2 regions of the Paenibacillus sp. Pae15 genome follow, and region 1 is predicted to be linked to the other one. Evidence: predicted binding sites of a transcription regulator. Region 1 holds the regulator's gene; the other holds the start of a gene.
What was found. Region 1 encodes Rex, which represses fermentation and respiration genes when NADH is low (regulators of the CRP and FNR family bind a similar motif). Its sites were predicted from a motif close to TTGTGAAATATTTCACAA; they were not measured.

Region 1 (16,216 bases):
GGCTGATCGATCCTTTTGGCGGCAGAGCCGATTTGCAGCGAGGCGTGCTTCGCTGTGTCGGAGAAGCGGAAGAAAGATTTCGGGAGGATGCGCTTCGCATGCTGCGGTGCATTCGTTTTGCCGCGGAGTATAACCTGCAGGTGGACGGACCGACCTGGGAGGCGCTGATCGCCTGCATGCCTCTTCTGCGGCACATTGCCATGGAGCGCGTGCGTTTGGAGCTGGAGCGGATGCTGGCAGGAAACGATCCGAATCGGGCGCTCGAGCTGCTCTCTCGGTCACGGGCCCTGGAGCATGTAAAACGGGAGCTAAAGCTTGCGGCAGCCATAAGGCCCGACAGCATCACCGATTTAAAACGGATTGCCCGTGATGAGCTCCGGTGGGCCTACCTTTATCTCCGTGCAGGCGTCTCTCCTGCTGAAGCTGCAGAAGATATGAAAACCTTGACCTTTTCCAAGCAAATGATGGAGGAGATCAAGCGGACCGCGGCGGCTGCGGATATGCTGGCACACGGGCTTGAGCGGCTGGACCGCTCTTCTGCTGAAGAGGAAGAGTACAGACGGCTGTGGCTGCGTACCGCTTTACAGTATGGCCGTGAAACGCTTCGAGGCATCCGGGAATTGATGGCTGCTGATGCATTATGGTTTGCAGCGAGGTGCAGCAGTCCGCTGGCCGCCGGGGCGGTTACGCGGTGGTGCGATCACGGACACGGTTGGCTTCAGACGATGCCTGCAGGAGAGTTATCGGAATTATCCGTTACGGGACAAGCTGTACTTGAGCGCCTGAAGGCGAAATCCGGACCATGGACCGGCAAGCTGCTGAACCGTTTGCTGGAGCTAGTCGCCCTTGGAGAGCTTCCGAATGAAACGGAGGCGCTGCTTCAGACGGCGGAGCGGGAATATGTCACGATGCAGAAGAAGGGGACCCTATGACCGATCGACTACTGGAGCTGTTCGAGCAGTCGAATGGAGCTTTTCTGTCGGGGGAAGAGCTTAGCGAACGATTGCAAATCAGCCGGACCGCCGTATGGAAACAAATCGAAAGACTGAGGCAGCAGGGGTATCGCTTTGAGGCTGCACCGCGCAAGGGGTACCGTTTGCTTGCGAAGCCCGACATATTCGATCTGCCTGCTTTTATCGGCAAGCTGCAAACGGAGCGCTTCGGAAAGCATGTCAAATATTACGATGAAGTGGATTCCACCCAAACGGTTGCTTTATCGCTGGTAGCGGAAGGGGCCCCTGAAGGAACGCTTGTTCTGGCTGAGCGCCAAACGGCGGGCCGGGGCCGGATGGGCAGACAGTGGCACTCTCCGAAGGGCAAAGGTCTTTGGATGAGCATGATCCTGAGGCCGAAGCATATCCCCTTATCGTTCACTCCTCAGCTCACGCTTCTGGTTTCCGTTGCCTTATGCCGTGCCATCCGCGCTATAGTCCCTGTGGAGGCCGGCATCAAATGGCCCAATGACTTGCTGATCGGCGGACGAAAAGCGGCCGGGATTTTGCTCGAATCCAGCGCGGAGAATGAGACGCTTCAGCATATTATTGCCGGTGTAGGCATCGGGGTCAACCTGGAACCGGACGATTATCCCCCCGAGCTGCGTAATGTGGCTACATCGCTCTTTATCGAGGCCGGATACCGGATTGACAGAGTGGAGCTGCTTTGCCGCTTTTTGCTGGAATGGGAGCAGTTGTATGCCCTGTACCATGAGCAGGGATTTGCCCCTATAAAGCTTCTTTGGGAGGCACTGTCAGTATCGCTTCATAAGCCGATTCGCTGCCAAACCGCACAAGGCCTTGTCGACGGGTACGCTGAGGGGATTGACGAGCTGGGGGCACTTGCGATCAGACTGCAGGACGGGACGATCAGGAAAATGTATTCAGGCGATGTCGAATTCAGGTGACTTTTCATGTAATGATTGGTATAATCAACACACGGAGGCAGTATCCGGCCGGAATTGCACTCCTGCGTTTTGTGTTTTCCCAACTGAAAAGCTGCTTTATGCTATATGTCGGATTCTGCTCTGAGCCTAACCGGACCGAGACAGAAGGATCATATGACACAGAACATGTGACCTTTTAGCCTCTGCTTTCCCGGCTAAAAGGTTTTTTGCTTTTGCAACAATCCGGCCGTTCTTTGAAATACTATGAACAAAAAGGTGGACGGAGGTGCTTTATGGAAACACGTAAACCGATAACGACGGCGAAACTGCAAAAAATGAAGCAGGACCGGGTTCCGATCAGCATGATGACGGCCTACGATTATCCATCCGCCATGCTGGCGGAGCAGGCAGGCATCGATATGATACTGGTGGGAGATTCGCTGGGCAATGTGGTGCTTGGTTATGATTCGACCATTCCGGTTACGCTGAATGACATGATTTATCATTCCAAAGCGGTGACGCGAGCGGTGAAGACGACCTTTGTCGTAACGGATTTGCCTTTTATGACCTATCACGGAAGTATCGATGAAACGTTGAAGAACGCGGCCAGGCTAATGCAGGAGGGGCACAGCAAAGCGGTAAAAATGGAAGGCGGCACGGAAATCGTGCCAGCCGTGAAAGCCTTGGTGCAAGCGGGGATTCCCGTTATGGGACACATCGGTCTGACTCCCCAATCCATCCATCAAATCGGAGGCTATAAGATCCAGGGGAAAACCCCCGCGGCTGCACAAAAGTTAATGGATGATGCGAAGGCATTGGAGGAGGCCGGAGCCTTTGCGATTGTGCTGGAGCTGGTCACCGATCAGCTTGCGGCACATGTCACCGAACAGCTTTCCATCCCTACGATAGGCATTGGGGCAGGCGCTTCCTGTGATGGCCAAGTCCTAGTATTTCACGATTTACTCGGGTATGGAGGAGAGCTGCATCCGAAACGTTTTGTCAAGCAGTACGCGTCGATAGGCGAATTGATCCGCAGCGGCATCCGCCAATATGTCGATGAAGTGAAAGGACGCCGCTTCCCGGCTCAAGAGCATACGTTCCGTATGGAAGAAGAATTTGCGGCAAGCTTGTACGGAAGCGCTGCTTCCCCCAGAAGTTAAAAGATCGGAGAAAAGGGACTTATGCATACCGTAAAGCATATACAGGAGCTTAGGCAATTCATCCGTCAGACCCGATGGAATCGGCCGGAGGCTCGAATCGGATTTGTACCCACGATGGGATATCTTCATCAAGGCCATCAATCGCTGCTTGACACCGCGCGGCGGGAGTGCGATGTCGTTGTGCTCAGCATTTTCGTTAATCCCATTCAGTTCGGACCGAATGAGGATTTCAGCCGGTATCCGAGGGATGAAGAACGGGATATGGCTATCGCGCGTGCCGCCGGAACCGATATTGTCTTTTTCCCGCAAGTAGAGGAGATGTATCCTGCTCCCACCAAAACGATCGTTTCTGTCTCCGGAATAACGCAGCGGCTGTGCGGAGCTTCACGTCCCGGGCACTTTGACGGGGTTGCGACGGTCGTGACCAAGCTGTTGAATATCGTGCAGCCGGATTACGCTTATTTCGGAATGAAGGACGCACAGCAGGTGGCTGTCATTGAACAGATGGTTTATGACCTGAATATCCCTGTCACGATCGTACCCTGTCCTACGGTTCGGGAAAGCGATGGACTGGCCATGAGCTCGCGCAACGTATACTTAACTGCGGAGCAGCGGCGTCAGGCTGTCGTCTTGTCTCAGGCGCTCGATACCGCGGAGCGGATGATCCGGGACAAGCGCGACGGACTCTCGGCTGACGAGCTGCGTGAAGCCGTGACCGCAACCATTCGCACGGCTCCGCTCGCCGAGATAGATTATGCGGAAGTGTTGAGCTATCCGGCATTGGAACCGATCCGCGCTTTGTCGGAGGCCGATCGAATCATTGTGGCCTTGGCCGTAAAATTCGGGAGCACCCGTCTGATCGATAACCGTTTGTTTCACCTGAGGGCGTAAGAACATATATGTACAGGAGGCGGAAGCCGTGTTTCGCACCATGCTGAAATCCAAAATTCACCGTGCAACCGTAACGGAAGCAAACCTGAACTATGTCGGCAGCATTACGATCGATCAGGATTTGCTCGATATCGTCGATATGCTGCCGAACGAAAAAGTGCAAATCGTCAACAACAATAACGGTGCGCGCTTCGAAACGTATATCATTCCGGGACCCCGCGGCTCCGGCGTCATCTGTTTGAACGGAGCGGCGGCCAGACTGGTCCATCCGGGAGATACGGTCATCATTTTATCTTACGTAATGCTGTCCGACGAGGAAGCGAGATCGCATACTCCCCGTATTGCGATCATGGGCGATCAGAATAAAGTCATCAGTGTGCTGAAAGAAGAAATTCATTCCACAGTGCTGTAGAGAGAATGAAACAGGGCGGGGAGACAAACAATGAAGATACAATAAGTCGAGGGCCGAGGCAGGGATCAATAAGCCCTGACTATGGTCAGCGAGAAGCGTAAAGGTGGGTGCTTAGAGAAATGTTTAAACATCTTTTTGCTTCCATGAACGAAATGCTCGATGACGTGATATCGGAATACCCGTCCTCTACAGGCAACAAACGTAAACAATTGCAGGAAAAGCTGCGGGCGCTAAAGGCGATGAGCGACAATTGCATTGAGGAATGGATGCTTTTCGAAGAAAAGCTGGGCAAGCTCATGAGTGTTCCGGGGGTTTCTTTTGGAACGGCTGACCCGCTTGATCCGGAACTTTCCGGTAAACGAACGGATTGGTTTATTCGCGGCCAGGGCTATTATAAGCTCCACATGTTTGATGATGCGATTCAAGAATTCGATAAGCTGGTCAAACACCAACCGGACTTTACCCTGGCGCGTATCTATCTTGCGATGTCTTATCTTCGCAAAGGAGAAACGAATGAAAGCTATGCGCACTTTCATTTTTTGACACAGCTCACGGAAAATATACAGATAAAGGCCATCTCTTATAATGTATTGGGGTGCATCCAAGCCGAGCAGCGCAATATGGAGAAGGCCTGCGAATTTTTCAATATGGCTTATCGTACTTATCCCGCCAGCGTTCAACCGCTGCTGGATTCGGGCGTGTGTTGCGAGAAAAAGGGCGGGCTGGAATTTGCTTTTTCCAACTCGCGGGTACCTTCTTAAACCGCAGGTTAAGTTTGCTATTCCCTTTTGCCCGTAATCTTGTTATCCTATAGAAATAGTGGGAACGAAGGGATTGACTAGCTACCAATGAAATTTGCGGTTTTGGATTTTGAAACGACCGGGAGCACGGCTTCGGATCGAATTATCCAAGTCGGGCTCTTTATTATAAACGATTATGAAATTACGGACAGGTATACTTCACTCGTCAACCCGGGCATGAGTATACCTTCTTCTATTACCTCGCTAACGGGTATTGATGACGAGATGGTGAAGAATTCACCGGACATTGAAAGTGTGATCGCGGAGATGGTGCCGCTGCTGCAGGATGCTGTGCTGGTGGGACACAATACGCCTTTTGACTTGGCGTTTCTGCAGCGGGCTTTGGATGAAAGCGGATATTTTGCATTCGACGGCAGAGTGCTGGATACGATAGATGCTCTTCGAATTCTTTATCCCGGCCTGTCCAGTCTGCAGCTATCCATGGTCAGTCATGCCTTCGGGATCAAGCACGACAGGCCGCATCAAGCCGACAGCGATGCCGAAGCTACGGCGCTCATCTGGCTCCAGTGCATGGAACGCTTTCAATCGCTTCCTCTGCTTACACTTCAGAGATTAGAATTGCTCTTCGAGGACTCCGCTAACGATTTTGGCTGGTTTATTCGGGAAATGAGACAGCATAAGGAACTGCATAATCCGCTGGATACGGACTCGGACCGCTATTTCCGCCAGTTTGCCTTGAATGTGAATGATTGGGGGGCGGAGGAGCCGGAAAATGATGAGAAAATGGCGGGCGAACTGCCGGAAGACTTTGATTCGTTCTACCATCAGCTGAAGCAGGTCCTAAAGCAGCGTTTTGACGCCTATGAGGACCGGGAAGCTCAAGTTACGATGCTGAGAGAAGTGGAATCGGCTTTCGAGCAGGGCAAGCATCTTATTATTGAAGCGGGAACGGGAACCGGAAAATCGCTCGGCTATTTGATTCCTTCGCTATATTACGGTTTAAAGCAGGACAAAAAAATACTGATAAGCACCCACACGATCAATCTTCAAGAGCAGCTGCGGGAACGGGATCTGCCGTTGCTGGAAAGCTTATTTCCGGTTCATTTCAAAGCGGCCGTTTTCAAAGGCCGAAGCCATTATTTGTGCTTGCGCAAATTCGAACAAAAACTGAACTCGCTTGATTTTGAACACGGATGGGACGACCGGATCACCGCAGGTCAAATGCTGGTTTGGCTTGGGGAGACAGCGCGCGGAGATGAAGAGGAGCTTCATTTTGGAAACAAAGGCCAACAGTTCTGGCATACGGTAGCAAGCGATGCGGATTCATGCTTGAACCGTGCATGTCCCTGGTTTAAAAAATGCTTTTACCATCGTGCCCGGCATGACGCCAATACGGCGGATGTCATCATTACAAACCATTCGATGCTGTTCACGGATACGAAAGCGGAAAACCGGCTGCTGCCCGCATATAAACATTTGGTGATCGATGAGGCGCATCATTTTGAAGAAGTGGCCGGCAAGCATTTGGGCATTGACCTGCACTACCATGGTTTGATGAATACGCTGCATTGGTTATATAAAGATTCCCGGTCCGGCCAGTTGTCCTCCTTGCGCTTGCGGCTGCAGAAATTTGAGGAAGAACGGTCGCAAGGCTGGTGCGCAATGATCGATCAGGCCGTGGAGAGGCTGGTGCAGCTAAAAGAGGAATGGGATCAGCTGACCGAACTGCTCTATCAACTGCTTGTCTCCGGGGGGGATGGCAGCCAAACGGAGGGCAGCTCGTTCGTGTACCGGTTGAAGAAGGACAAGCTGCCCGCCGGCTGGGACAAGCTGCTGATCTTAGAGGAGAACATGCAGCTTCATTTCAATGAAGCATTGCACCGGCTTGACCGGATGATCATGGAAATCAAAGAGGTTCAGGACGAATACGATGTGCAAAGCTCGATCACCGATTTGACCGGAACCGTGAAGGAACTGTACAGGCATCGGGATGCGCTGCATTTTTTTATGACGATGCCCGATGACAATTATGTCTACTGGCTCGAAGGCGGCATGTACAATAAGAACCGTTCGCTTCAGCTCTTCTGTGTGCCGGTAGATGTCAGCGAAATGCTGCGGCAAACCTTTTTCGGAGTGAAGGACAGCGTGATTATGACTTCAGCTACGCTTTCGGTCGGCAAATCGTTTGATTACACCTGCGAGCAGCTGGGGCTGGCTTACGGGGATCCGGACGGTAAGCTCAAAACCGTTCAGCTGCCATCGCCCTTCAATTACCGCAAGCAGGCGCTGGTCGCCATACCCCGGGATTTTCCGACGCTGCGGGGAGCCAGCGGCGAGAAGGAATTTCTGGACAAGCTAGTGCCGTCGCTGGCGGAAGTGGCGCTCGAAACGCGCGGCCGGATGCTGGTATTGTTTACATCCAACCGGATGCTCAAGGTCGCTCATGCGGGATTGAAGGACATGCTCTCTTCATTCGGAGTGACCGTACTTGGTCAAGGCGTAGACAGCAGCAACCGAAGCAAGCTGACCCGGTTATTTCAAAGCAACCCAGCCAGTGTGCTGCTTGGGACGAGCAGCTTTTGGGAAGGTGTGGACATTCCCGGCGATGCGCTCAGCTGTCTGGCGATTGTGAGGCTTCCGTTTCAGCCCCCGAATCATCCGCTTGTTGAAGCGAAAACGGAAAAGCTGAAGCAAAAGAACCAGAATCCTTTTATGAAGCTGTCCGTACCCCAGGCGGTCATTCGCTTCAAGCAAGGCTTCGGACGTCTGGTGCGAACGGCTTCGGATAAAGGAATTGTGATTATATACGACACTCGCGTTATCGATACGAACTATGGCAAGTATTTCTTATATTCGCTGCCAGGTCCGAAGATCGAGCACATGAATTCGAATCAGTTGGTACCAAGAATAAAGCAGTGGATGGGTGAAAATGCAGAATGAAAACTCCGAAAATATCCGAAGCGGTTGTTCGTCGGCTTCCGATCTATCTCCGATTTCTGAATGAACTCAGCAAGAAAAACGTACAAACGGTATCCTCTCAGGAGCTGGGGCAAAAGCTGGATTTAAACCCTGCTCAAATCCGCAAGGATTTGGCCTATTTCGGAGAATTCGGGAAAAAGGGTATTGGATACGATGTGGACTATCTGATTGAAAAAATCCGGCAAATATTAAAAATCGACAAGGTGATCCCGGTTGCATTGGTCGGTGCAGGGAATCTGGGTCGGGCGTTATGCAATTATAACGCTTATCTTAAGGATAATATGAAAATTGTGGCCGTGTTCGACTCCCAAAAAACAAAAATCGGAGAATCGATCAACAATTTGAAGGTAAAACCGATGGAGGAGCTTTGTGATACGATTCAAGCGCTAAAGGTGCGGATCGGGATCATAACTGTTCCTGCTATGGAGGCGCAGCACGTGGCCAATCAGTTTGTCGAGGCAGGGGTGGAAGCCATTCTCAACTTTGCTCCGATGATTATCAAGGTGCCCAGCGGGATTCGCGTACACCATGCGGATTTCACGACGGATCTGCAAAGTCTGGCCTATTATTTGGAGGAATAAAAGGAAGCCCGGTGCAATGATCCAGTTGCACCGGGCTTGTCTTTTTTTACGATATAAAGGGGAAAATAATTTTGTAAATCAGAAAGGCCAGCACCATGCTGATCGGGATCGTGATGACCCAGGTCATGACCATCCGGGTGACCGTGCCCCATTTGACATCATGAAATCTCAGGACCGAACCGGTACCGATAATCGATGACGAAATGACATGGGTCGTCGAAAGCGGCATCCCGAGATGGGTGGACGTTTGAATCACGATGGATGAGTTCAGGTCGGAGGCAAAGCCGTTGATCGGTTCAATCTTCAGCAGCTTTTTGCTCACGGTTTTAATGATTTTCCAGCCGCCGATCGAAGTTCCGAGCCCCATAGCGGTGGCCGCGGAAAGTTTCACCCAAAGCGGAACTTCCAAATCCGATTGGTAGCCGAGAGCAACCAATCCGAATACGATAATCCCCATGGCCTTCTGAGCGTCGTTCCCCCCGTGAGAAAAGGACAGCAGCCCGGCCGATAAAATCTGAAAGCCGCGGAAAGTACGGTTAAGCTTGGAGCGTGACTGATTGCCGCTCGCCAATATCAGTTGACGGATAATCCACATAATGATAAAGCCGGTACCAAATGCAACGATAGGCGATAAAATGAGAATCAGCACGATTTGTTGGAATCCCGACCAGTTGACGCTGCTAAGCCCGCCTCCGGCGATGACCGCTCCGGCCAGCGATCCGATAAGCGTATGAGATGACGATGAGGGAATCCCGTAATACCACGTAAGCAGGTTCCAGATAATGGCTGATAGTAAGGCGGCGATAACGACATACATGCCGTTCTCGATCGCAGCAGGATTCGCTACGCTTCCGCCTACGGTTTTGGCAACTTCTGAAGAAAACAATGCACCTATAAAGTTCAGCACCGCTGCGTAAAATACGGCAAAACGCGGCGACAATGCCCTTGTAGATATGGAGGTTGCGATAGCGTTGGCCGTATCGTGAAAGCCGTTAATAAAGTCAAAGATCAACGCCAAGGCGACGATGATGATAAGTATAGTTAACATAATGTCCTCCTAAGCATGCTGGGGTTCCTTAGCGGCCGGCACAACGGCTGTTCAGGAATATCTCAGCACAACGCTTTCCAGAATGTTGGCTACGTCTTCGCATGCGTCGGTCGTTTGTTCCAAACGCTCGTACAGCTCTTTTAGCTTGAAATCGTGGTACGGGTCCGTTGGATTGGTGAAAATTTCACGGATGCCTTCGCGCATCAGACGGTCGGCTTCATTTTCCAGGCTGTTGATTTGAACCGTATGCTCCGTGAGCTGCATATATTTCTTTTTGGAAAGCAGCTTGAACGCATCCAGGATGTGCTGGCAGCTGGCGACGATGACCGCCGAGAATTCTCTCATATATTTGTCGGAGACGGTGATGTTCAAATAATCGAATCGTGCAATGGTAGCTTCGATCCCGTCCAGGACGTCATCAACCTTGGCGGCCAGTTCCATGATATCTTCGCGATCTATAGGTGTGATAAACACTTTGTTAAGCCCTTTGAAAATTTGATGCGTGATTTGGTCGCCTTTGTTCTCCAGTTCTTTCAACTGCGGGTAGAAGGCAGCCGGAGGCTGATCTCCCATGACGGCATTGCGAAACATTTGTGCCGCTTGCAGCGTGTTCTCCGATGCGTTAATCAGCAGGAGAAGAAAATCCGTATCATTTTTTTTAGTGAAAAGCATAGCTTTGGCCTCCCGAAATTGTTAAAAATTAATGAAGATCACATCGCGAAGATAAAAAATATGTAGAAACGTGCCGTCAATTTTTTCACAAAATTAAAAATAACACAATCGGCTGATGGAAAGCAATGAAGATTTCTTGAGTTAGGATATGAAAAATTTGTTTCTGATATGTAATGGTAAAAGTGGTTATAAGTACTAGACTCCTTGATTTTGCCGCGCTGAAGTTGTACATTGGAAACGGACTTGTAATTTGCAGGGGAAAGGAAGGGTCTAATGAAAAAAACAATCATTGAGAACGGCACTTTTATTACGATGAATGAGAAAACACCTGTCATTAACGGATATATGACAATGGAAGGTAATCGGATTACATATATAGGAGAGCAGGCTCCCTCGCCAGAGGCGACATTCGATGAGCGGATCGATGGAAACGGGAAGCTGTATATGCCCGGATTGGTCAATACGCATGGTCACGCCGCCATGTCGCTCTTGCGCGGTTATGGGGACGATTTGGCCTTGCAGGTATGGCTGCAGGAGAAAATGTGGCCTATGGAAGGAAAATTTACCGCGCACGATGTACGGACAGGGACCAAGCTTTCGGTTTTGGAAATGCTGAAGGGCGGAACGACAACATTCGTTGACATGTACGACCACATGAACGAAGTGGCGGAGGTTGCGGAGGAAAGCGGTATACGTGCTTGTCTGACCCGCGGCGTAATCGGTTTGTGCTCCCGTGAGGAGCAGGATGCCAAGCTGGAGGAAGCGATCCAATTCGCCAAATCGTGGCACGGACAAGCCGGCGGTCGGATTACGACCATGATGTCGCCGCATGCTCCTTATACATGCCCTCCAGATTATATTGAAAGAATTGTACAGGCCGCGCACGACTTGAATCTTCCGATCCATATCCATATGTCGGAAACGGCAAGAGAAGTGGAGGAAAATGTAAAGCAGTACGGGGCAAGACCCGTGGCTCATTTGGAGAAGCTGGGGGTATTCTCCAGGCCGACGCTTGTCGCGCATGCGGTACACCTGACAGACGAGGAAATCGCCGTCCTGAAAAACCATGACGTGCGCGTATCTCATAATCCGGGGAGCAATTTGAAGCTGGCGAGCGGAGTAGCCCGTGTGCCTGAACTGCTGAAGGCCGGTGTTATTGTTTCGCTGGGGACGGACGGAGCGGCAAGCAATAACAACCTGGATATGCTGGAGGAAATTCGCTTAGCCGCCTTGATTCATAAGGGTGTGTCAGGGGATCCCGTAGCTGTTCCGGCTTGGGACGCATTAAAGCTCGGGACGCTGTACGGCGCCCAATCGATATGGCTTGGGGATGTAGGGGCGCTTAAGGCCGGAATGAAGGCGGATTTCATTGCGCTGGATATGCAGCAGCCTCACTATTATCCTCGGACGAATGTGATTTCTCATGTCGTTTATGCGGCGAGTTCCCGGGATGTTACCGACGTGTGCATCGACGGCCGATGGATTATCAGAAATAATGAGTGCTTGACATTGGATGAAGAAAAAATAAAATTTGAAGCGCAGCAATGTTTTGAGCGGCTAACTGCCGGTTGACGGGGACGGAATAAAGAGGAGGAGAGTCGTTGGTGAGCAAAAGCTGGAAGATCGCCGCAATTGCGGTGTTTGCGGCGGCAGTCCTATGCATCGGAATGATCATAGCCTTTCGCGCGGTGACGGAACGTGAATGGGGCATTCAGCGAATGGCGGTTCAAACAGCGTATGAGAAGACCATATTGGCAAAGGCAAACAAAGTGGAACGATTTGTCGGCGACAAAACATACACCGTCATCTATGGGGAAGATAAAATCGGACAGCCGATTTATGTGTGGGTGGCTGAAGATGAAATTCGAACCGAAATGGGATCGGCCGGTTTGAGTGCGGGACAGGCCGAAGCGTTGGTGAAGACCAAGCATCCTCAGGCGGATGTGCTCAGAGTGATGCTCGGCGTTCAAGACGGGCAGCCGGTTTGGGAAGTTTTCTACAAGCTGAAACCGGAAAACGCTTCGCGGGATCAATATTTTTACGATTTTTATACATTTAAAGACGGACTGCATCGGGATACATGGAGGTTATCCATACAGTAACGGCAGGCGATGTTATACAGGCCGCGGGAGAGCAAGCTGAAGAAGCAATGCCTTTCGCGGCCTTGTGTTTTGGCTTTCTTACAGAGCATTTACGTATTTTCCACACATTGCATCGCCATCAGTATATATCATATGATATACTTCGAGTATGGCTATTATGATATACTATTTACGAAAGGAGGACGTTGATTCATGAAACTACGTCTTTTGCCTGTTGTATTGAGTGTTCTGGTTTCAGCCTCCTTATTATTCGGCGGATATTTTGCATATCAAAGTTACGCTATGGAAAGCCCTCTTGAAAAAGTCGTGTCAGCTATTCCCGGCGTTGAACTTGAATCTATAAAATTATCGGGTAACGAAGCACAATTGGAGCTTGCGGTCGCACCGGGGACAAGTCTCCGGGAAGTGTACCACCGGATTCAGAACGAAGGGCGTTCGACGCTCGGCAGCAAAGAGTTGAAACTCAAAGTGGTCAATCCACCGTCCGAACGGCTGGAGCAGTGGTGGTCGTCGGCATTGTTCGAGATCGCTCAGGCGATGGAAACAAAGCAGTATGCGCAAATTCCAAAAACGCTTGAAGATCGTACGGCGAAAAGCGAAGGGATTCAAGCAACGACAGAAATGGACGATAAATTCGTATACATTACGATTACGGACGGTAAGGACAGCAAGTATGTGATGCTTCCACGGACGCCTGCCAAATTGGGAGTGTGGCCTAATGAGTAAGTACGGTAAAGAAATCGTGATTGGCGTTGTACCTGTTCTTATAGCATTTTTGTTATTTCTTGGTGTGAATATCATTCCGATCGTATTTATGGCGGCCTTTCTGGGAGCCTTTGTGTATATGACCCGAGTGCGCAACGGCATGAATGTCGGTTCCGAGCGAAAAGCAAGGAGCAGAACGCCTGCTTACATGACCTTTGATGATATCGGAGGTCAAGAACGGGCAAAGGAGGAGCTGAAGGAAGCGCTCGACTTTCTGATTCGCGCGGAGGATATTCAGCGGCTCGGCATCCGTCCGCTTAAAGGCATATTGTTGACGGGACCTCCGGGAACGGGCAAAACGTTAATGGCCAAGGCCTCGGCGCATTATACGAATTCGGTATTTATGGCGGCGTCGGGCAGTGAATTTGTAGAGATGTATGTGGGCGTCGGCGCAAGCCGGATTCGGGACCTGTTTAAAGAAGCCAGAACCCGGGCGGTAAAAGAAAACAAAAACAGCGCCATTGTCTTTATCGATGAAATCGATGTGATCGGAGGCAAGCGGGACGGCGGTCAGCATCGGGAATATGACCAGACGTTAAACCAGCTGTTGACCGAGATGGACGGGATTCATACCGACGAAACGCCGCGCGTGCTCATCATGGCCGCAACCAACCGCAAAGAAATGCTGGATCCGGCGCTGCTTCGTCCCGGACGCTTCGACCGGCACATTGAAGTCGATCTGCCGGATAAAAAGGGCCGTCTCCATATCTTAAACATCCATGCCAAAAATAAACCGCTGTCGGACAATATTGATATGGAGCTGATCGCGAGGGAGACCTTTCACTTCTCCGGAGCGCAGTTGGAGAGCGTCATGAACGAAGCGGCCATTTATGCGATGCGCGATAACGCGGATAAGATCAGCCAGGAGCATCTGTCTCTGGCGGTCGACAAAGTGATGCTCGGCGAGAAAACGGACCGCGAGTCGACAAAAGAGGAGCGGGAGCGGGTAGCCATGCACGAGCTTGGGCATGCTATTGCAGCAGAGCTGGTACGTCCGGGATCGGTATCGCAAGTATCGCTAAGTCCGCGGGGCAAGGCGCTCGGGTTTGTAAGGCATAACCCTCAGCAGGATCAGTATTTGTATACCAAAGAACAAATCGAGCATCAAATCATGATTGCGCTGGGAGGTGCGGTCGCAGAAGAGATGTTCTACGGCGGCCGCAGCACGGGGTCGCGCAACGACTTCGAGCAGGCGTTGAACATGGTTCGGACCATGATGGATTCAGGACTCACAAGGCTTGGCATTATTGACAGAGACATGGTAACCAAGGAAGAGCTGATGAAGGAAAATGCGGCGATCCTGAATCAGTTGATGACAGCTACACGCAACATGCTGGAGCAGCACCGCAAAGTGTTTGAAGAATCGCTCGACATCTTGATTGCGGAGGAAGTGCTGTCCGGCAATCAGTTCAGGGAACTGCTGCAGAGGTCGATAAACCAGCAAATTGCATAGAGAATATAGAAGCAATCGATGGACCGGAGGCGTTTGGCCTCCGGTTTTTTGCGTTTTTTTATGTTTTTCTGCTTGTTTCGCCAAAAGTGCAACTTTTTTGTTTTTTCATAGTCTAATATAATGGTAGATTTCACCACCGTCTTCCTTTTGCCGTCCGAAAGCAACACAATCTTTCGGCATTCTACATAGAACCAATAATATAAATTGAGGTGCATGATGAAGGTTTTCACTGCCTGGTTCACGATGTTGCTCCTGTCATTCCTGTTGCTGCCCGTTATAGGTTTGGCCGCGGCTCAGCCGATCCAATTGTTCATGAACGGCAAGCAGCTGGTCCCCGAGGTTGCCCCCCGTATCGTCAACGATAATACGATCGTGCCGATCCGGATTATCGCGGAATCGCTCGGCTCCAAGGTGTCATGGGACCCTAAATTGCGCAAGGTGTCGGTGGCCAAAGAAGGCACCAGCATCCAATTGTTTATTGACAAAAAGCAGGCGACGGTCGACGGCAAATCCTATATTCTTGAAACAGCTCCGACCATTATTGAAGGGAACACCATGCTTCCGATTCGTTTTGTAAGCGAGAATCTGGGTGTGGAAGTCACATGGGACGAGCCAACCCGCTCCGTATTCCTGTATCAAAAACAAAAAGAAAGCCCTGAACCTGATCAGACCGGTTCAGAAGACGGAAAAGTCAAGCCGGGAAATGATGCGGCAGCGGCCGGCAATCATTCTGCGGGCAATAATAACTCTGCCGGCGGCAAAAATCCGCAAGAAAGCAAAGATAAAACAGGGGATAAGGAAGCTTCTTCAGACGGCTCGGGCAATCCGGTAAAAGCCGGCGAGCAGCCTGTTAATCCGGGTGCGAACGCTCCCTCGCCCGGATGCGCAGTACCGCAAAGCGCCACCAGGTCATTGGCGCCTGGGGCGGCCGATGCCAACGCTCCCGCTGTGAAAGATGGAAAAGCGCCGGTTAAGGTGCAATCGATCACATTTGATGGCGAGATGCTGTGCATTCAGACGACCGGCGGCGAAGTGAAGCCTACGATGTTCAAACTGGCCGAACCGGACCGGATCGTACTGGATATCCCGGGAGCGGAGCTTGATGCGACCTTGGCGACGGTTGTCAATGAAGCCAAGGAAGGTACGGTTCCTTTAACTGAACCGCATGATATCGTGGCAAAAATTCGCTATTCTCTATTTTCAAAAGAACCGTCTACCGTTAGAATAGTAATTGATTTGCAAAAAAAATCCGAATTGATCTTATCGGATGTGCTGCCTGGCGGTCTGATCTCCGCCAAGTTCGCCAAAGGTAAAGACCGCTACCGGGTGGTCATTGATCCGGGACACGGCGGGAAGGATTCCGGTGCGGTTTCGGTGACGAACCGATTTGAAAAAGATTTAGTGCTATCTCTTGGCCATAAGGTAGCCGATCTTCTTCAGAAGGAGCCTGGCATCGAAGCAGTGATGACAAGAACCGACGATACGTTCATTGAACTGGCGGATCGGGTAGCCA
Region 2 (16,216 bases), on a different contig from region 1:
GTTCAATTTCACAAGCGGCGTATCCCCGATTAATTCAGTTACATTTTGTACTAGTTTGGCCATTCCGTTCTCCTCCTCAAGTTCGCATCAAATATCCGAGTATTTTGCTAGGTATTATGTCTTTATCTTATCAACCCTTAAGGAGGTTGTCAATACACATTTTTTGAGGATTCGATCTTTTAAAATGACTCGCGAATCGTCACATTCCACTTCTTCCGTAGGTTCTCCAGCGTTTCCTTTAAAGGCGGAGCTTCGCGTAAAGCAAGCTCCTTGCGCACTTGTTCGCGCAGGACTTCCGGGCTGCCCTTTGACTGCTCCTTCCGATCCGCCACACGAACAATCACATACCGCCCATCGGCCTCCACCGGTTTGCTGACTTCTCCCGGTTTTAGCGAAATGGCCGCTTTCATTACAGCCGGATGGATGAACGGATCGTCATCATCGAGCCACCCTAAATCTCCTCCGCTATCCCGCGTGGCATCGTCAAGCGAACGCTCCCTGGCCACTTGGGCAAAGCTCTGGCCCTTGGCCAAGTCGTCCAGCGCTCTTTGCGCCTGTTCCCGATTCGCGGATACAATATGCTGCAGCTTAAGCTGTACACGCGGCTTAAACTCTTCTTGATGAGCAAGCATGTAAGCTTCTACTTCTTGATCCGTAATGACGATGCCTTGAATCGTAATTTTGTCGCCCAGCAATTTATTGTATACATCCTTCTTTAAAGCCTCGGGGGTAAATCCCAACTGCTCTTTCATCAATTCGTAAAACTGGCTTTCACTGTCATAGCCTTGCTGCATTCGTTCCAGTTCCTGCTGAATCTCGCTTTCGCTCACCACAATCCCCTGCGTCTCAGCTTCGGCACGTATAACTTCCTGATCTATCATTTGGTTCAGCTGCTGATTTCCATACTTTTGGATCAGCTGCTCCTCTACTTCTCCGATGGTGATGTTCTTGGTTCCGACTGTGGCGACAATGCGTGTCTCTCCGCCATTCTGAGATTGGTCCGGATGTTTGTCTGAATCGGGTGGTTGTAAGGTTTGGGCCATCAGTACGGAGGAGAGGATAACAACAGCGGTCAGCAAAACAACGATCAATCCCCATAACACCTTAACGTTTCGCATATCCTATCCCCTCGTATTGTCGCTCTCTATATAGTCGGACAGAGCGCCTCCGCCCGATCGTTCTCCTGGCTTACAAGGCCTGAATCAGGACTTTCAAATCATCTTCGCCGAAATGATACTTTTCATTGCAAAAATGGCACACCACTTCCGCCTGCCCATCCTCTTCCAGCATTTGCTCTATCTCATAGCGCCCCATACTGATCAGGGTCTGCTTTACACGTTCACGCGAGCATTTGCACTGGAATCGGACATCATCTCTGCGTTCAAGCACTTTGGCCCCGGGAAGCAAGGTTTCCAGAATGGATTCCAATGAATCTCCCCGGTCCAGCAGCTTAGTAATGGGGGGAAGAGTGCCAAGCTCTTTCTCGATTTGATCGATTTCCTCGTCTTTAAGCCCTGGAAGCAGTTGGATGATGAAGCCGCCTGCCGTTTTTACGGTATAGTCGACATCCACAAGCACCCCTAAAGCGACAGCCGACGGGGTCTGTTCCGATTTAACAAAATAATAGGTGAAATCTTCAGCCAATTCCCCGGAAACAATCGGTACGCTTCCGCGGTAAGGCTCTTTCAAGCCAAGATCTTTGGTTATATACAAAAAACCATCGGTACCGACGGCCCCGGCCACATCAAGCTTGCCGATGGAATTCAGCGGCAAATCAACACCCGGATTGTCTACATACCCGCGCACTTCACCTTTGGCATTCGCATCCGCGACGATCTGGCCGATGGGGCCGCCGCCTTTCACTTGCACCGTCAGCTTTTCTTCACCCTTCAGCATCACACCCATCATGAGAGCTGCCGTTGCCGTGCGCCCCAATGCCGCTGTAGCGGTAGGCGTTGTAAGATGCCTCCGCCGGAGCTCTTCTACAATCCCGGTCGTTTTCACGGCAAACGCCCGTACTTTTCCTTCATACGCCGTTGCCCTGATCAAATAATCCTGCATAATGCCGCTCCTTCTCTATCTACCAAATATGGCTTTGTTACACATAAAAATTTACCCGACATTCCGTTCATAAATGATTTGCAGCCCCTGCAGTGTAAGCAAAGGGTCCACCAGCTCAATGGTACGGGATTCGCTTGAAATTAACTCCGCCAAGCCGCCGGTCGCAATAACCTTCGGCTCTGAACCGAATTCCTGCCTGATCCGGTCCACGATGCCATCCACCTGACCTGCAAAGCCGTAAATAATGCCCGCCTGCATGGAAGCAACGGTGTTTCTTCCTACCACGCTTTTGGGTTTGGTCAGCTCAATCCGGGGCAACTTGGCCGCTCGCTGATACAGGGCTTCGGTCGAAATTCCAATCCCTGGCGCAACGGCGCCTCCGACATATTGTCCGCCTTCATCAATATAATCAAACGTGGTGGCCGTTCCAAAATCGACCACAATACAGGGGGAACCATACAGCTCGATGGCTGCCACGGCATTCACAATCCGGTCCGCTCCCACCTCTTTTGGATTCTCATAGCGGATATTCAGACCGGTCTTGATCCCCGGCCCTACGACCAGAGGCGTTTTCTTTAAATATTTTAAACATAATTGCTCCAGCACAAACATAAGCGGCGGTACGACCGAAGAAATGATAATCCCTTCTACCTGCTCCAGGCGAATATCCGCATGGCGGAACAGATTCACCATCATCATTCCGTATTCGTCCGTGGTGGCCGACCGATTCGTGCTGAGCCGCCAGTGATGCAGCAGCTGCCTGCCCTCGTAAATACCGACTACGATATTCGTGTTGCCCACGTCCACCACCAGAATCATGCACGATCCTCCTTCTTCCCCTTCTGTTCATTCAAATCCAGGCTGATATCCAGTGACTGGACAGAGTAAGTCAGCCTGCCCACGGAAATCACATCGACGCCGGTCTCAGCGATCTCACGCACATTGTCCAACGATACATTTCCTGACGCTTCTACAATGATATGCGGAGCCCGTTGTTTAATGAACAGCACCGCTTCCCTCATTTGTTCCGGCCCCATATTATCCAACATGATGATATCCGGCTCCGCGCCTAACGCTTCGTTCAGCTGCACGAAATTCTCCACTTCGACTTCAATCTTCATCGTGTGGGGAATGCGGGCCCGGGCGGATTGAATCGCCTTCGCGATGCCTCCGGCACCCTTGATATGATTGTCCTTGATCATCACCGCGTCGTATAAACCGAACCGGTGGTTATGCCCTCCGCCGACGCGAACCGCATATTTCTCCAGCATGCGGTGGCCCGGAGTCGTTTTGCGCGTATCGACCAGCCGCGAGGGACGCCCTTCCAGCCGTTCGACAAACTGGTTTGTTCGGGTGGCAATACCCGACATGCGCTGCAACAAATTGAGCGCTAGCCGTTCCCCCAGCAGAATGCTGCGGGTACTTCCGCTAACCTCCGCAATGACGGTTCCTTTGGAGACGGCGTCCCCATCGCTCGCTTTAGCCTCAAACCGAAGCTGAGGATCAACCAGAGCAAAAACCGCCTTCGCGACGGGAAGGCCTGCCACAATACCGTTATCCTTCACATGAATGATCCCTTTGGACATTGAATCGGAAGGGATGGTGGTCATCGTCGTGACATCGCCCATGCCGATGTCTTCTTCCAGCCATCGCTTAAGACTTTCATTCAGAACGGTTTGATTCAACTCAAACATCATCGCTTCTCCCTTCCTTGATTCCGTTCACGCGGTTGAACACGGTATGCTTGCGCCATACCAGGTCGTCCCTTTCAGGGAAATCTTCTCTGTAGTGTCCCCCGCGGCTTTCCTCCCTAATCAATGCAGCCTGGGTTGTGAGCAGCCCGCATATGAGGAGATTGGCAAACTCGTACTCCTCCCGCTTGGACAGGCAGCTGTCCAAAAAGGACAGGTGACGCTTAAGCTCTTCGTAACCCTTAGCCAATCCTTTCGCATGCCGCTTTAGACCTGCATAGCGAAGCATCAGCTTCTGAAGCTTCAGCTTCTTCTCCACCACCGGCTGAATCGCGTTATCTTTTAAGGGCCGCTGCTCCCGGACGGGCGGTACCGTTTCTAAAGGAGACAGCTGATCAATCCGTTCTACGATCCGCCGCCCGAAAACAATCGCCTCGGACAAGGAGTTGCTGGCAAGCCGATTGCCACCGTGAACACCGGTTGAGGATACCTCCCCGCATGCGAACAACCGCTTCACGGTGGTTTCTCCGTATAAGTCCGTCGCTACTCCGCCCATCATGTAATGGGCCGCCGGCGCAACCGGAATCCAGTCCGATGACAAGTCCAACCCGTAATTCAGACAGAAATCATAGATGGTCGGAAAACGGTTCTTCACGGTTTCATGTGATTCGTGGGTAAAGTCGATGTAAACGAATGTGGACTTCGTCTCCTCCATCTCACTGACAATGGCACGTGCGACAATGTCCCGCGGAGCCAGCTCCAATTGGGGATGGTACCGCTCCATAAAACGCTCTCCTTTGATGTTGCGAAGTACCGCGCCTTCTCCCCTTACGGCCTCCGAGATCAAAAACCTCGGCGCCCCCGGGTAGCATAATGCCGTCGGATGGAATTGTATAAATTCTACGTCGCGTATGTCCGCTCCTGCACGATAAGCGATGGCAATGCCATCGCCTGTGGCAATCTCGGGGTTCGTCGTGTAACGAAACAGCTGTCCGGCCCCGCCGGTGCAAAGAATCGTCGCATTGGCGCCTACGAACACCTTTTGTCCGTCCGGCCTTTGCACCAACGCACCGTAACACGTTCCGTCATCGGTGATCAAATCGATAACAAAATGATCATCCCAGATCTCAATGTTCTTCTCCTGCTTCGTTTTCTCCGAAAGGGCTCGTACGATCTCAGCGCCGGTTGCGTCGCCCTGAGCGTGCAGAATACGCCGTTGGCTGTGCGCCCCTTCCTTAGTTAAGGCAAAACGGCCGTCCTCCATATCGAACTCGGTACCCATACGGATCAAATCCGTAACGCCTGCAGGACCTTCATGAACCAGCACGTCCACCGCGGCCGAAGAACACAGCCCCGCTCCGGCAATGAGCGTATCCTGCCGGTGATAGGCAGGAGAATCCTCATCCGATATAACCGCCGCGATTCCCCCTTGAGCATACCGGGTATTGCTGTCCAGCAGCGATTTTTTCGTCACCATCAATACCTTATGCTTTTCCGATGCTTTCAGAGCGGTAAAAAGACCGGCGATTCCTGCGCCGATCACGATGACATCCGTATAAACATGAGGAAGCTTCTCCAAATCAAAATTAACCAAGTACCGCGGTATCATTGATTCCCAACCCCACCCGTCCAAGAAGAGAAGTAGCGCATGCTACTTGACCTGCAACATGCGCTCCAAGGATGCTCTGGCCTGATCGGCCACGTGTTGTGGCACATAAATTTGGGGGCTGTTCGTCTCCAAACATTTGACCACCTTTTTCAAATTGTTGACTTTCATATTAGGACAAACCAAATACTTCGTGGCAAAATGGAATTTCTTGTTCGGACTGTCCATTCGCAGCTGGTAACCGGTTCCATCCTCTGTGCCGACGATAAATTCCTGGCAGTCGGATTCTTTGCAGTATTTAATGATCGCCGTTGTGCTGCCGACAAAATCGCCAAGCTTTACGACCTCCGGACGGCATTCCGGATGAACCACAAATTGAGCATTCGGATACTGCGCTTTCATTTCCTCTACATCTTTGACGGTCAACATGTCATGTGTGTTGCAATATCCTTCCCAAATAATCATTTTTTTGTCCGTAAATTTGGAAACGTAATCCCCCAGATTTTTATCCGGAACCCAGATGATTTCATCGGAATCGACCGAATTGATCACCTTGATCGCATTCGCCGACGTACAGCAAATATCCGTCTCCGCTTTAACCTCGGCCGATGTGTTGATATACGCAACGACCTTGGCATTCGGATGCTTTTTCTTCAACTCCCGAAGGCCATCCACATTGACCATGTCCGCCATCGGACAGCCGGCCCTTTCATCGGGAATGAGCACTGTTTTGTTCGGAGCCAGAATCTTTGCGCTCTCTCCCATAAAATGCACGCCGCAAAATACAATAACGTCGGCATCGGTAGATGCGGCCTTCTGCGCCAATAAGAAAGAATCGCCCCGAAAATCAGCCACTTCCTGGATTTCATCCCGTTGATAATAATGAGCAAGAATAATGGCATTACGCTCTTTTTTCAACTGGGCGATTCGTTCCTTCAGCTCTTGCTGCTGCTCCTTTTTTCGCTCCAATGCTAATGCTTCCATGAGGTACCATCCTTTTCTCAGCCCCTGCAGCCGGTATGAAAAATTCATTCATTGACTAGAGCAGTCTGGTGAAAATGTTCACAAAGCTTATAAAGATTTACACCTAATTTACACAACTGATAAAGCTATGTCAATGTTTAAATCACCTGAAAAACCCGGAAAAAATCCACAATTCCGGAACCCCTGTTCATCCGTACCCGGTCATAAGTCCAGTTTCGCAAAAAGCCGTCATGGACCCCTGTGAAATACAAAAACCGGTGCTGTTTCCAGCACCGGTTTAGCGTATGGTTATTTATCTTTATCTGGGTCTTTGGAATATATTTTATCCAAATCCGATTGACTTTCTTTGCTTTCCTGCGAGGGCTGACTTTGGATGTTCACTTTCACTTCCTCGGATTTGGCTTCAGAGGAACCGTCTTTCTCCAAAGGCGGCAGCGAACCTTTTTCGATCAGCTCTTTAATTTGATCCTTCTCAAGGGTTTCCCTCTCGATCAAGGTTTCCGCTACAAGACGAACCTGGTCTTTATATTGGGTAAGAATTTCTTTGGCCCGTTCATAGCAAGCGCGGATCATCGCTTGCATCTCCTGGTCAATTTCATAAGCAATCGCATCGCTATAGTTTTGCTCGTGCCCAAAATCGCGGCCCAGGAAGACCTGACCCTGCGATGTGCCGAACTGCATCGGACCAAGCTTGTCGCTCATTCCGAATTCCGTAATCATGCGGCGAATAATGCCGGTAGCTCGTTGGAAGTCGCTATAAGCGCCGGTTCCGATTTCTCCGATGAACAGCTCCTCGGATACCCGGCCTGCCAGAAGTCCGGTGACTTTATCGAGCAGCTCGGACTTCGTCTGCATCATTTTGTCTTCGCCTTCCTTCGGCAGCATCATCACGTAACCGCCTGCGCGGCCGCGCGGAATGATCGTGACCTTATGCACCACATCGGCATTCTCCACATGAAGACCTACAATGGTGTGGCCCGCCTCGTGGTAAGCGACCATTCTCTTCTCCCGCTCGCTGATCAGCCGGCTTTTCTTCTGCGTCCCGACGATGACACGGTCGAAAGCCTCCTCGATCTCAGACATCGAGATATCCTTCCGGTTGCGGCGGGCTGCGATCAGCGCTGCCTCATTAAGCAGATTCTCAAGATCCGCACCGGTAAATCCGGTCGTATAGCGGGACAGTTGATCCAGCTTCACGTCCTTATTCAGCGGTTTGTTGCGGGCGTGTACCTTCAGGACGGCTTCACGGCCTTTCAAATCCGGACGATCTACTGTAATCTGGCGGTCGAAACGACCCGGACGGAGAAGGGCCGGATCGAGAATATCCGGACGGTTTGTCGCAGCGATAATAATAATCCCTTCGTTTGCGCCAAAACCGTCCATCTCAACCAACAGCTGATTGAGCGTCTGCTCGCGTTCGTCATGCCCACCGCCCAAACCGGCTCCGCGCTGGCGACCCACGGCATCGATCTCATCTATAAAAATAATACAAGGGGCGTTCTTTTTTGCATTCTCGAACAAATCGCGCACGCGGGATGCACCGACACCGACGAACATTTCGACGAAATCGGAACCGCTGATGCTAAAGAACGGCACACCGGCTTCACCGGCCACAGCTCTGGCAAGCAGCGTCTTCCCTGTACCCGGAGGCCCGTTCAACAGAACCCCTTTCGGAATGCGGGCACCCACTGCCGCAAATTTGCGGGGATCCTTCAGAAATTCCACCACTTCTACCAATTCTTGCTTCTCTTCATCGGCTCCGGCGACGTCCTCGAAAGTGACGCGTTTTTTCTCTTCATTATAAAGCCTTGCTTTGCTCTTGCCGAAGTTCATCACCTTACCGCCGCCACCTTGGGCTTGATTCAGCAAGAAGAAGAACAGAATGAAGATGATCACGAACGGGATGATGGAGGTGAGGAAACTGATCCAAACATTGTCCCCTTCCATTCTCTCGATGTAAACGTTCCCCGGGGGAATGTCGCTGGATTCAATCAAACGGAAGATTTGTGGGTCATACGGCGCACGGGATTCGAAATTTTTATTATTCGACGATGGCGCATTTTTATATGTCCCCCGAACTAAATACGTTTGAGCATCGTACTTGACGATGATCGATTCGACATTCTTTTCCGTTAAGGTCTGTCGGAGTTGATCGTAGCTGATGATGTCTTGTTGCTCATTCTGAGTGCTGATAAAATGAACGATTCCGACGGTAACCAAAAAAATGAGCAGATAAAAGCCTGTATTGCGAATAATGCGATTCATTCCCTACCTCCTCTCAGGCAAACGGCAACTTTGTATATTGTACCACAGCAAGTCTTGGCTTCTCAAGAAATGCTAATGGGAGTACACTTCCGGCTTCAATATGCCTACATACGGCAGATTCCGGTACTTCTCGCCGTAGTCCAGACCATAGCCCACCACGAACGCATCCGGAATAACATAACCTTTATAGTCTGCATCCAAATCCACCGTTCTACGCGCAGGCTTATCAAATAAAGCGGCGACCGTGATCGATTTCGCATTGCGTCTTTCCAACACATCGATCAGATAGCTTAACGTCAACCCGCTGTCGATAATATCCTCAACAATGATTACGTGACGGCCTTCTACAGAGATGTCGAGATCCTTGATGATTTTGACTACACCCGACGATTTGGTAGAGGCTCCGTAGCTGGACACCGCCATGAAATCGATTTCGAGCGGTATCGTTATCTGTTTTACCAAGTCAGCCATGAAAATGAAAGCACCCTTGAGCACGCAGATGACGAGAGGGTTGCGCCCTTCGAAATCGCGGCTGATCAATTCGCCCATTTCCTTCACTTTGTCTTGAATTTGCTGCTCAGAGTATAGTACTTCTTGGACGTCGTTTTGCAAAAGAGATCCTCCTACTTCTTAAGTAAAATCAATATCAAGCTTCATACATACCACGTGTTTCGTTTCTTTGCCGGCCAACGCATGCCCTGACCGCCGAACTCCGGGCAGCCATAGAATGCGCCCTTTGGCATCCGTTACAATCGGGATCTTCTCCCTCAAGCTCAACGGGAGCTTGCCGTCAATGAACATATCCTTTACCTTTTTCGATCCATTTAGTCCCAGAGGACGCATACGATCTCCGGGACGACGGCTTCGAAAAATGACAGGGAAGGCCAGTTCATCCACATCGAAGCAAGCCGAATACATATCTCTTGTCTGCGGCTTTTCCGTCGTCCCTATAAGCCATCGAAACTCCGCCCGAACCCCCGTCTCGGGGATCAGCAGCTCCGGCTGGTTCTTCTTGATCTCGTAGACATAAGGTAAAGGTGATAACACCATCGTATGTACAGCGATTTGATCATATTCCCTGCTGAGCGTAATGTTTTGTCCGATGACTCGCCTGAAATTCGTCGGCTGCTTACTAAGCGCGGCTATCCGCATCTGCTCGATTTTCAGGAAATCGATGGATTCCGGATCGGAAGCAAGATAACTTAATATTAGTTTAATCAAACGCCTTTGTAAAGCAACATGTACCCCGCTAAACCACTCCGCACTCCAGAACCAGGCATCGTTCTTCCGGCTTACATGAGCCTTGTAGAGCCTGAGCGTTTCCGCCTCCAGGTAATCGTCCTCTCCGGCCATCATTTCAGCCAGTCGGTTTAAAGCGGAAGGAAGCTGGTCATTGTAGCGGGAAAGAAAAGGCAGCACATCCAATCGTATTTGATTGCGAAAATATTTGGTCTGCAGATTGCTGCTGTCTGTGCAGTAAGGTAAGCCCTGCGCGGAACAGTAATGCAGCAGCTCTGATTTGTATATACGCAGTAAGGGACGAATAAGTTCCACATCATTTTTTTCTTTGCGCCTGATAGGGATACCGGCCAAGCCGGATGGCCCTGTTCCCCGCAGCATACGCATCATAACGGTTTCCGCCTGATCGTCCGCATGGTGCGCAAGCGCGATGCGCCGAGCCTGATAGCGTGCAGCCGTATCCAGCAAGAAAGCATAGCGTTTTTCCCTGGCGGCCGCTTGTGTATTCAGCCCTGTTTCTTCTATATAACGCGGCATATCGATATAGGTGGAAGCCAAAGGAAGGCCAAGGCGCTGTGCCAGTTCACTCACGAGCTCCGCTTCCCGATCGGATTCCAACCCCCGAAAGCCATGGTTTACATGGGCTACGACGAGCCTCCATCCGTATCGATCGGACAACGCAAACAAAAGATGAAGCAGCGCTACGGAATCGGGCCCTCCCGATACCGCTACGACAACCCCATCTCCCGGTTCAATCAGCGTTTCGTCTCGTATGTACCGCTCTATCTTAGCGGATAATGATTGTGCCGTCTCCATCCCTATGTCCCTCTCATTTCCCCAATAGCCCGTTTCTTCTTGTTATCCCGCTCTCTTATGTATTGCCCCTATGGCCAAACCAAATACAACGTTGCGCCGAATACAATTAATGAGGCGGCAAAGCACAGCTTAATCCAATCCCCATTTACCGGCTTTTTATGGACGGTTCCATTTCCCAGACTGCGGGCCCGCCAATCGGCCAGCATCTGCTTTGAGCTGTCGTACCGTCCCGTAAGCGCTTTGCGGAGCAAGGGGGCTGCCTGCGCCAATGGGGGACACCCCTGCAAAAGCTCAATCAGCCATTCTACGTTCCGGGTTTGCGGCAGGATGGATGTCACGCTTTGAAACCTCTCCCGGTCGGTCACTTGGAGGAGCAGCACTGCAAAAGAAAATAAATCATATCCTTCATCCGCCGTTCGCGATCCGTTGTTCCAAAACCCCCGGTCATACACTTCCGTAAACTGTTTAACCGACCGGCCTTTGGCCGTCACCCCTCCGAAGTCGATCAGTTCCACTTCTCCGTACCCGGTAATGATCATGTTCTCCGCCTTCAGATCTCCGAAGACAAAGCCGCTTGAGTGAAGCTCCGATAACTTGCGCAGCAAATTCAAGCCAATCAGAGGAATCCAATCGGTTCCATATTGTTTAATAAACTCTGTAAGAGACTTTCCTTTGATATAACGCATCACACAGAAAGGATAATCCATACCCTCCTGTGAAAAATCATCCGCTTCCACGAGCATATCCTGAAAGGAAGTCGATGATTTCGTTAACGCCTTGAGCGCATTCACTTCCGATTGATGATCCGCCGGATCAAAGCCTATTTTGAGCGCGTAAAGCCGCTTGCGCCGGCTCACGAGAAACACCTTTCCGTTCGCCCCCTCGCCAAGCAGCCGCTCGACCCGGTACTGGTTTTTGTTCCACTTGCCCTGAATCCAGGCTCCCACAGGTACTGCGGGTTCAAACAACGTAGTCACGGAGTATCCCTTCCTCGTTTGTTATCACAGTTCCGCTCGTTATAGAGAGGCTCCCGGCTGTATAACCCGCGTTCTCTTTGTTATCATCGGCATTCCGGTTCATAGATTGAACCACTTTCAGCAGTGCGGGACCTGTGGGTGTCGTTCCCTTCATGTTTAATTTATAAAACAACCGGTTCAGATTTGCAAGCTCGTTGGTCCAATCCAAATCCATGACAATCTCTTGGTCCCCCGATACGTTCCCCGGAAAATGGAAAACGGCAATCCGGCTTTGGCCGATTCGGGACTGCAAGCTAAGCTGGAGATCCGCTATGGCTTCTTTTACGGCCTGAAGCTTGGGCTTCATGCTGGCGCTCGCATCGATCAACAGCGCGACCTGCAGGCTCGTCGTCTCCGTTAAATCGTCGATGACCCGGACGACCTCGGAGCGCTGTTCCGGCGGCAGCGCTTCAAGCCTGGAATGTCCCAGGATGCTGCGAAGCTCTTGTCCTACGACCTGCTGAATCGTTTGCGCAACTGTCTTGCGCGTCATCATTTGCACCGTCGGGGACAGCTGTGAAGGCTGAACCATGCGGCTCATCCCGCCACCCGCCTTGGCAATTTCCGCGATTTCCGCCGCAGCCGAATCGTCTGTATCGCCGGCATGCAGCACGCCAACCACATGAACAATAATCCCTTCCGCCTTGGCATGGGCCGCCGCTACAACCGGACTGATTCCAACATTCGAACAACCGTCTGTGATGAGAATAATCTGCTTCATCTTTCTGTCCTCCTTCTACTCTATTACATATCTTTACCAGTAGGGAGGATTCTAAACTTGGTTTCCGACAAAAAGGAACATCCCTGTTCATTGGCACAGCAATCCGCCATACCTAAAGAACGGATGTCCCTTAGAAAATCTATCTATTAACTAACCGTCTTCGGACGTTCGACGCGCTGCATTCCCGGCCAGGAGAAGGTAGCCCATTCCGGTTGGAATTTATCAATCCGTGCCACAACCACCGTCATATCATCATAGATATCTCCGTGATGGTACCTTACCACACGCTCGAGCAAAACATCCGCAAATTCCTGCGGGCTGTCCGCCTCGATTTCCGAGATCATTCGCTTCATCCACATTTCTTTGTTGACGGCGTGGCCGGGCGCATCGTAAATGCCGTCGGTCACCATAATCAAAATATCCCCATGCTTCAAAGACACGCTCACGAGATCGATGTCCATGTCCTGCACAATGCCTACAGGCAAATTGTTCGCCGTAACGGCAATCACATCATTCCCCCGTTTGATGAAACTTGGCGTGGAGCCAATCTTCATAAATGTCGTATTCGCGCTGTACTGATCGATCAAGGCCACATCCACTGTCGCAAATACCTCATCCGACGAGCGCAGCATCAGAATGGAATTGAGTGATTTGATCGCCAGCTTCTCGTCCATGCCGGATTGCAGCAACTGCTGCAAAATCGAGAGCGCCGTGCTGCTCTCCGCCCGCGCCCGCTCGCCATTGCCCATTCCGTCACTGAGCGCCACCGCAAATTTGCCGTTGCCCAGCTCTACCGTGCTAAAGCTGTCTCCGGACAGCAAATCCCCTCCTTTCGCCGCTCCGGCGATCCCCGTCTCCACTTCGTATTCCTTGGCTGACCCGAGCAGTACGGCGCTGTACCCTCCTTTTTGCTCGAGCAGCTGCTCGTTCTTGACTGCAATGTTTTCCCCGAGAATATCCGAAAGCAGGGGAGCAATAATTTTACGACATTCATCAAATCCTTTCGTATATTGATGGATAATTTCAATCTCCACGTTCCCTTCATCCAGACTGATGATATCGATGCTGTGAATGGACAGGCCCAGTTCTTCCAATGCGCTGCGGATCTGCTCCTCCTGCATGAAGAGTTCTTGTCCTTCCCGCTTGATTTCCTTGGCCAGATCTTCCATGACCTGAGAAACGCCCGATAGCTGTTCCGCCACAAGCTGACGGCTGTCGATGATTTGCTTTTTCCAATGCTGGTCATTCTTATACTGGCCATACTGTTGTTTCATCACCTCCAGCACCTGATCCGGTTTAATGCACAGCTTTTTCCATTCGGGTAGGATGTCTTTGCGTGTCATGTTCTCGCGCAGCTCTACCTCGGTCATCATGTCGGTCATAAATTTATACGTTTGATAAAATTTGCCGTCCCAGCACTGCTGTCGTTTCCAGCACGATGCACATGATTTTTCGGCCACGGAATTCATGAAGTGCCCGACTTCTTCCTCTTTGTGCAGCGGCTGGGCATCCACCGTAATTTGCTTGAAGCTGCGCGACAGCTGGCGGAATACTTCGGAGAACTGTTCAACGCGGTTTGCCGTTACATCGCGGACCCTGCGGGCATAATCATGCTGTGACTTTAAATTCTCTTGGGTCCCCGGCACATATTTGGCCAACGTCTGTATCACTCCCTTGGGAGTCAGCAGGAACAACGCCACCGCCGCGACCGATTCCCAGGTTGAGTTTAGCACCTGAGCTTGGGTCCCCAGATAAACGGATAAGATGGAGGAACCAAGCAGCATGCCAAGCGCTACCGCCAGCCTGCCGCCTTCCCGGAGCAAGCCCGCCAGCATCCCGGCAAAAGCGAGCAGGCTCATCTGGTAGATTGCACTGGAGCTGGCCAAGCTAAGAATGAGTCCGGAGATCACTCCCACCGAAGCCCCCAAAGGCGCTCCCCCGACAAGCGCGAACAGGAGGATCAAATACCGGGACAGCACATGCTCCAGCGTTACCGGACCAATTAACCAGCCGACCGTCCCCGTCATGACGGACGCAAGCAGAATAATAAGACAGATCACCTCTTCATTTTTTAAACTGTAATTTTTTCTGGATAAGGTAAATACCGGTACGGCCTGCAAAAAGATATGAGTCAAAATCAAGCTGAGCATCGATTCGATGGCCGTCATCATTAAGGTATACCACGTGAGCTCAGCGGAAGCGAGGTGTGAAAACAACTGCACAAAGAAGATGGATGCAAACACGATGACCGGCGCGTATGAAATGTCCGATCGTTCGAACCGTTCCACTCCTCTTTGTATGAGAAGAAACACGATCATGGAGGCCGCAAGATAGCCCGCATTCATAGGCTCTACAGAGAACAGGCTGCCGGCTGTCAGGAACAGGCCGGACCAAAAGAGCAGCTCCCGCCTCAAGAAATACATCACGGCAAAATAAGCGACGGCAAACGGCGCAAGCTGTTCCAGAATCATTGCGCGGCCCAGCAGGAACGCCATCACAAGAAGCAGAATGGACCATCTCTTACCGACAAGCGACTGGACAAGCCTGTTTTCTACGGTGACTCTGGAAACGGACTTCATCGAGCGCTGCATCCACCCGGACCATGCCGTTCCCGCTTTGGAAAAAATTTGACGTTTGTGCATAATATGATTACACCACCCATAAACTATTAGTGGTACCTAGTATACGTGGTGCGTTGTGGAAAGTTTGTCAGAATGAGTTGGTAGATTCAAAGTTTTTTCCGACAAAAAGAAGTCTGTCCGCGAATTTCGTTCAGGCGTTGTCCTACCTGTATTTGTTAGGGCTTTCAAAATGGTTTGGAGAAGAAATTCAGTCTTGTTCCCCTTTGTGTTCGCCGCGGACAAGCACTCTTTGCGTTACAACCTGTCGATTCGGGGAGCTGAAATGGAATATCCGACAAATATTGGAATATTGCACAAAAAAAAGAACCGCTCCCACAGTTTCTATGGAAGCGGTTCTGAGCACTTATAGCGGCGGAGGGGATCGAACCCCCGACCTTACGGGTATGAACCGTACGCTCTAGCCAGCTGAGCTACGCCGCCGCAACAAGCATGAGTATATAATAGCCGGCAAGGGCTTGTCAAGTCCCGATGCGCGAAATATTCGACCCGTAAAATATTTCCTCCGTATGCAAAAAAGCCGTTCGGACTTGGCCAGTCGAACAGCTTCGAAATATCGTTTCCTGCTAGTCTCGGCGTGCGCCGCGACCGCCGCGCTTACCCTCGGTGTTCTTCTTAAGGGAAGAAATGCGGTCTTCGCTGTCTTTCAGGAAGCGAGCCATTTTATCTTCAAAGGAAAGCCTGGTTGCGGGAGGTTTACCACCACGGCCTCCACGATCCCCACGGTCTCCTCGGTTAAAGCCTCCGCGGTCTCCTCCTTGTCTTTCAAAACGAGCGGGCCTTGTCGGCGGAGCAGCATCTACCGGACGATCCACCGTTTGCTTGATGGATAAACCGATTTTGCCGTCTTTGTCGACATTAATCACTTTCACGGTAACGATATCGTTCAGCTTGAGATGATCGTTGACATCCTTGACATAGTTGTCCGCAATCTCCGAGATGTGTACAAGGCCGGTAACCCCCTCGGAAAGCTCGACGAACGCCCCAAAGTGAGTAATGCCTGTTACTTTTCCTTGCAGCTTGCTGCCCACTTCAATTGCCATAAAGTAAACTGATCCTCCCTTAAATAGTTAGCAATGCAAAAAAAACAATAATGAAGCTACGCAGATTATAACTTATGGAGAAAATACGGTCAACACAAGGCGTAGACCATCATTTGCTAGGTTATTTCTGTGGCG

Region 2: nadA (quinolinate synthase NadA) is a predicted target of Rex. The motif match lies at 6,409-6,426, and genes of this name have one in related genera.

What each region holds. Positions count from the first base shown of each region.
Region 1 is NZ_JALJRM010000006.1:197,547-213,762, forward strand. Features, by position in the region: gene NR121_RS07540 (CCA tRNA nucleotidyltransferase) at 1-932, shown strand, start outside; gene NR121_RS07545 (biotin--[acetyl-CoA-carboxylase] ligase) at 929-1,900, shown strand; gene panB (3-methyl-2-oxobutanoate hydroxymethyltransferase) at 2,173-3,039, shown strand; gene panC (pantoate--beta-alanine ligase) at 3,061-3,930, shown strand; gene panD (aspartate 1-decarboxylase) at 3,959-4,342, shown strand; gene NR121_RS07565 (tetratricopeptide repeat protein) at 4,462-5,103, shown strand; gene dinG (ATP-dependent DNA helicase DinG) at 5,191-8,043, shown strand; gene NR121_RS07575 (redox-sensing transcriptional repressor Rex) at 8,040-8,663, shown strand; gene NR121_RS07580 (inorganic phosphate transporter) at 8,710-9,711, opposite strand; gene NR121_RS07585 (DUF47 domain-containing protein) at 9,763-10,383, opposite strand; gene NR121_RS07590 (amidohydrolase) at 10,657-11,955, shown strand; gene NR121_RS07595 (cell wall elongation regulator TseB-like domain-containing protein) at 11,988-12,485, shown strand; gene NR121_RS07600 (hypothetical protein) at 12,678-13,211, shown strand; gene NR121_RS07605 (AAA family ATPase) at 13,204-14,703, shown strand; gene NR121_RS07610 (N-acetylmuramoyl-L-alanine amidase family protein) at 14,917-16,216, shown strand, end outside.
Region 2 is NZ_JALJRM010000030.1:9,717-25,932, forward strand. Features, by position in the region: gene cysK (cysteine synthase A) at 1-63, opposite strand, end outside; gene NR121_RS20450 (peptidyl-prolyl cis-trans isomerase) at 180-1,118, opposite strand; gene hslO (Hsp33 family molecular chaperone HslO) at 1,189-2,061, opposite strand; gene NR121_RS20460 (type III pantothenate kinase) at 2,113-2,880, opposite strand; gene nadC (carboxylating nicotinate-nucleotide diphosphorylase) at 2,877-3,755, opposite strand; gene nadB (L-aspartate oxidase) at 3,748-5,361, opposite strand; gene nadA (quinolinate synthase NadA) at 5,404-6,342, opposite strand; gene ftsH (ATP-dependent zinc metalloprotease FtsH) at 6,631-8,607, opposite strand; gene hpt (hypoxanthine phosphoribosyltransferase) at 8,680-9,219, opposite strand; gene tilS (tRNA lysidine(34) synthetase TilS) at 9,238-10,662, opposite strand; gene NR121_RS20495 (serine/threonine protein kinase) at 10,731-11,639, opposite strand; gene NR121_RS20500 (vWA domain-containing protein) at 11,623-12,399, opposite strand; gene spoIIE (stage II sporulation protein E) at 12,546-15,041, opposite strand; tRNA gene NR121_RS20510 (tRNA-Met) at 15,388-15,461, opposite strand; gene NR121_RS20515 (S1 domain-containing RNA-binding protein) at 15,605-16,081, opposite strand; gene NR121_RS20520 (FtsB family cell division protein) at 16,203-16,216, opposite strand, start outside.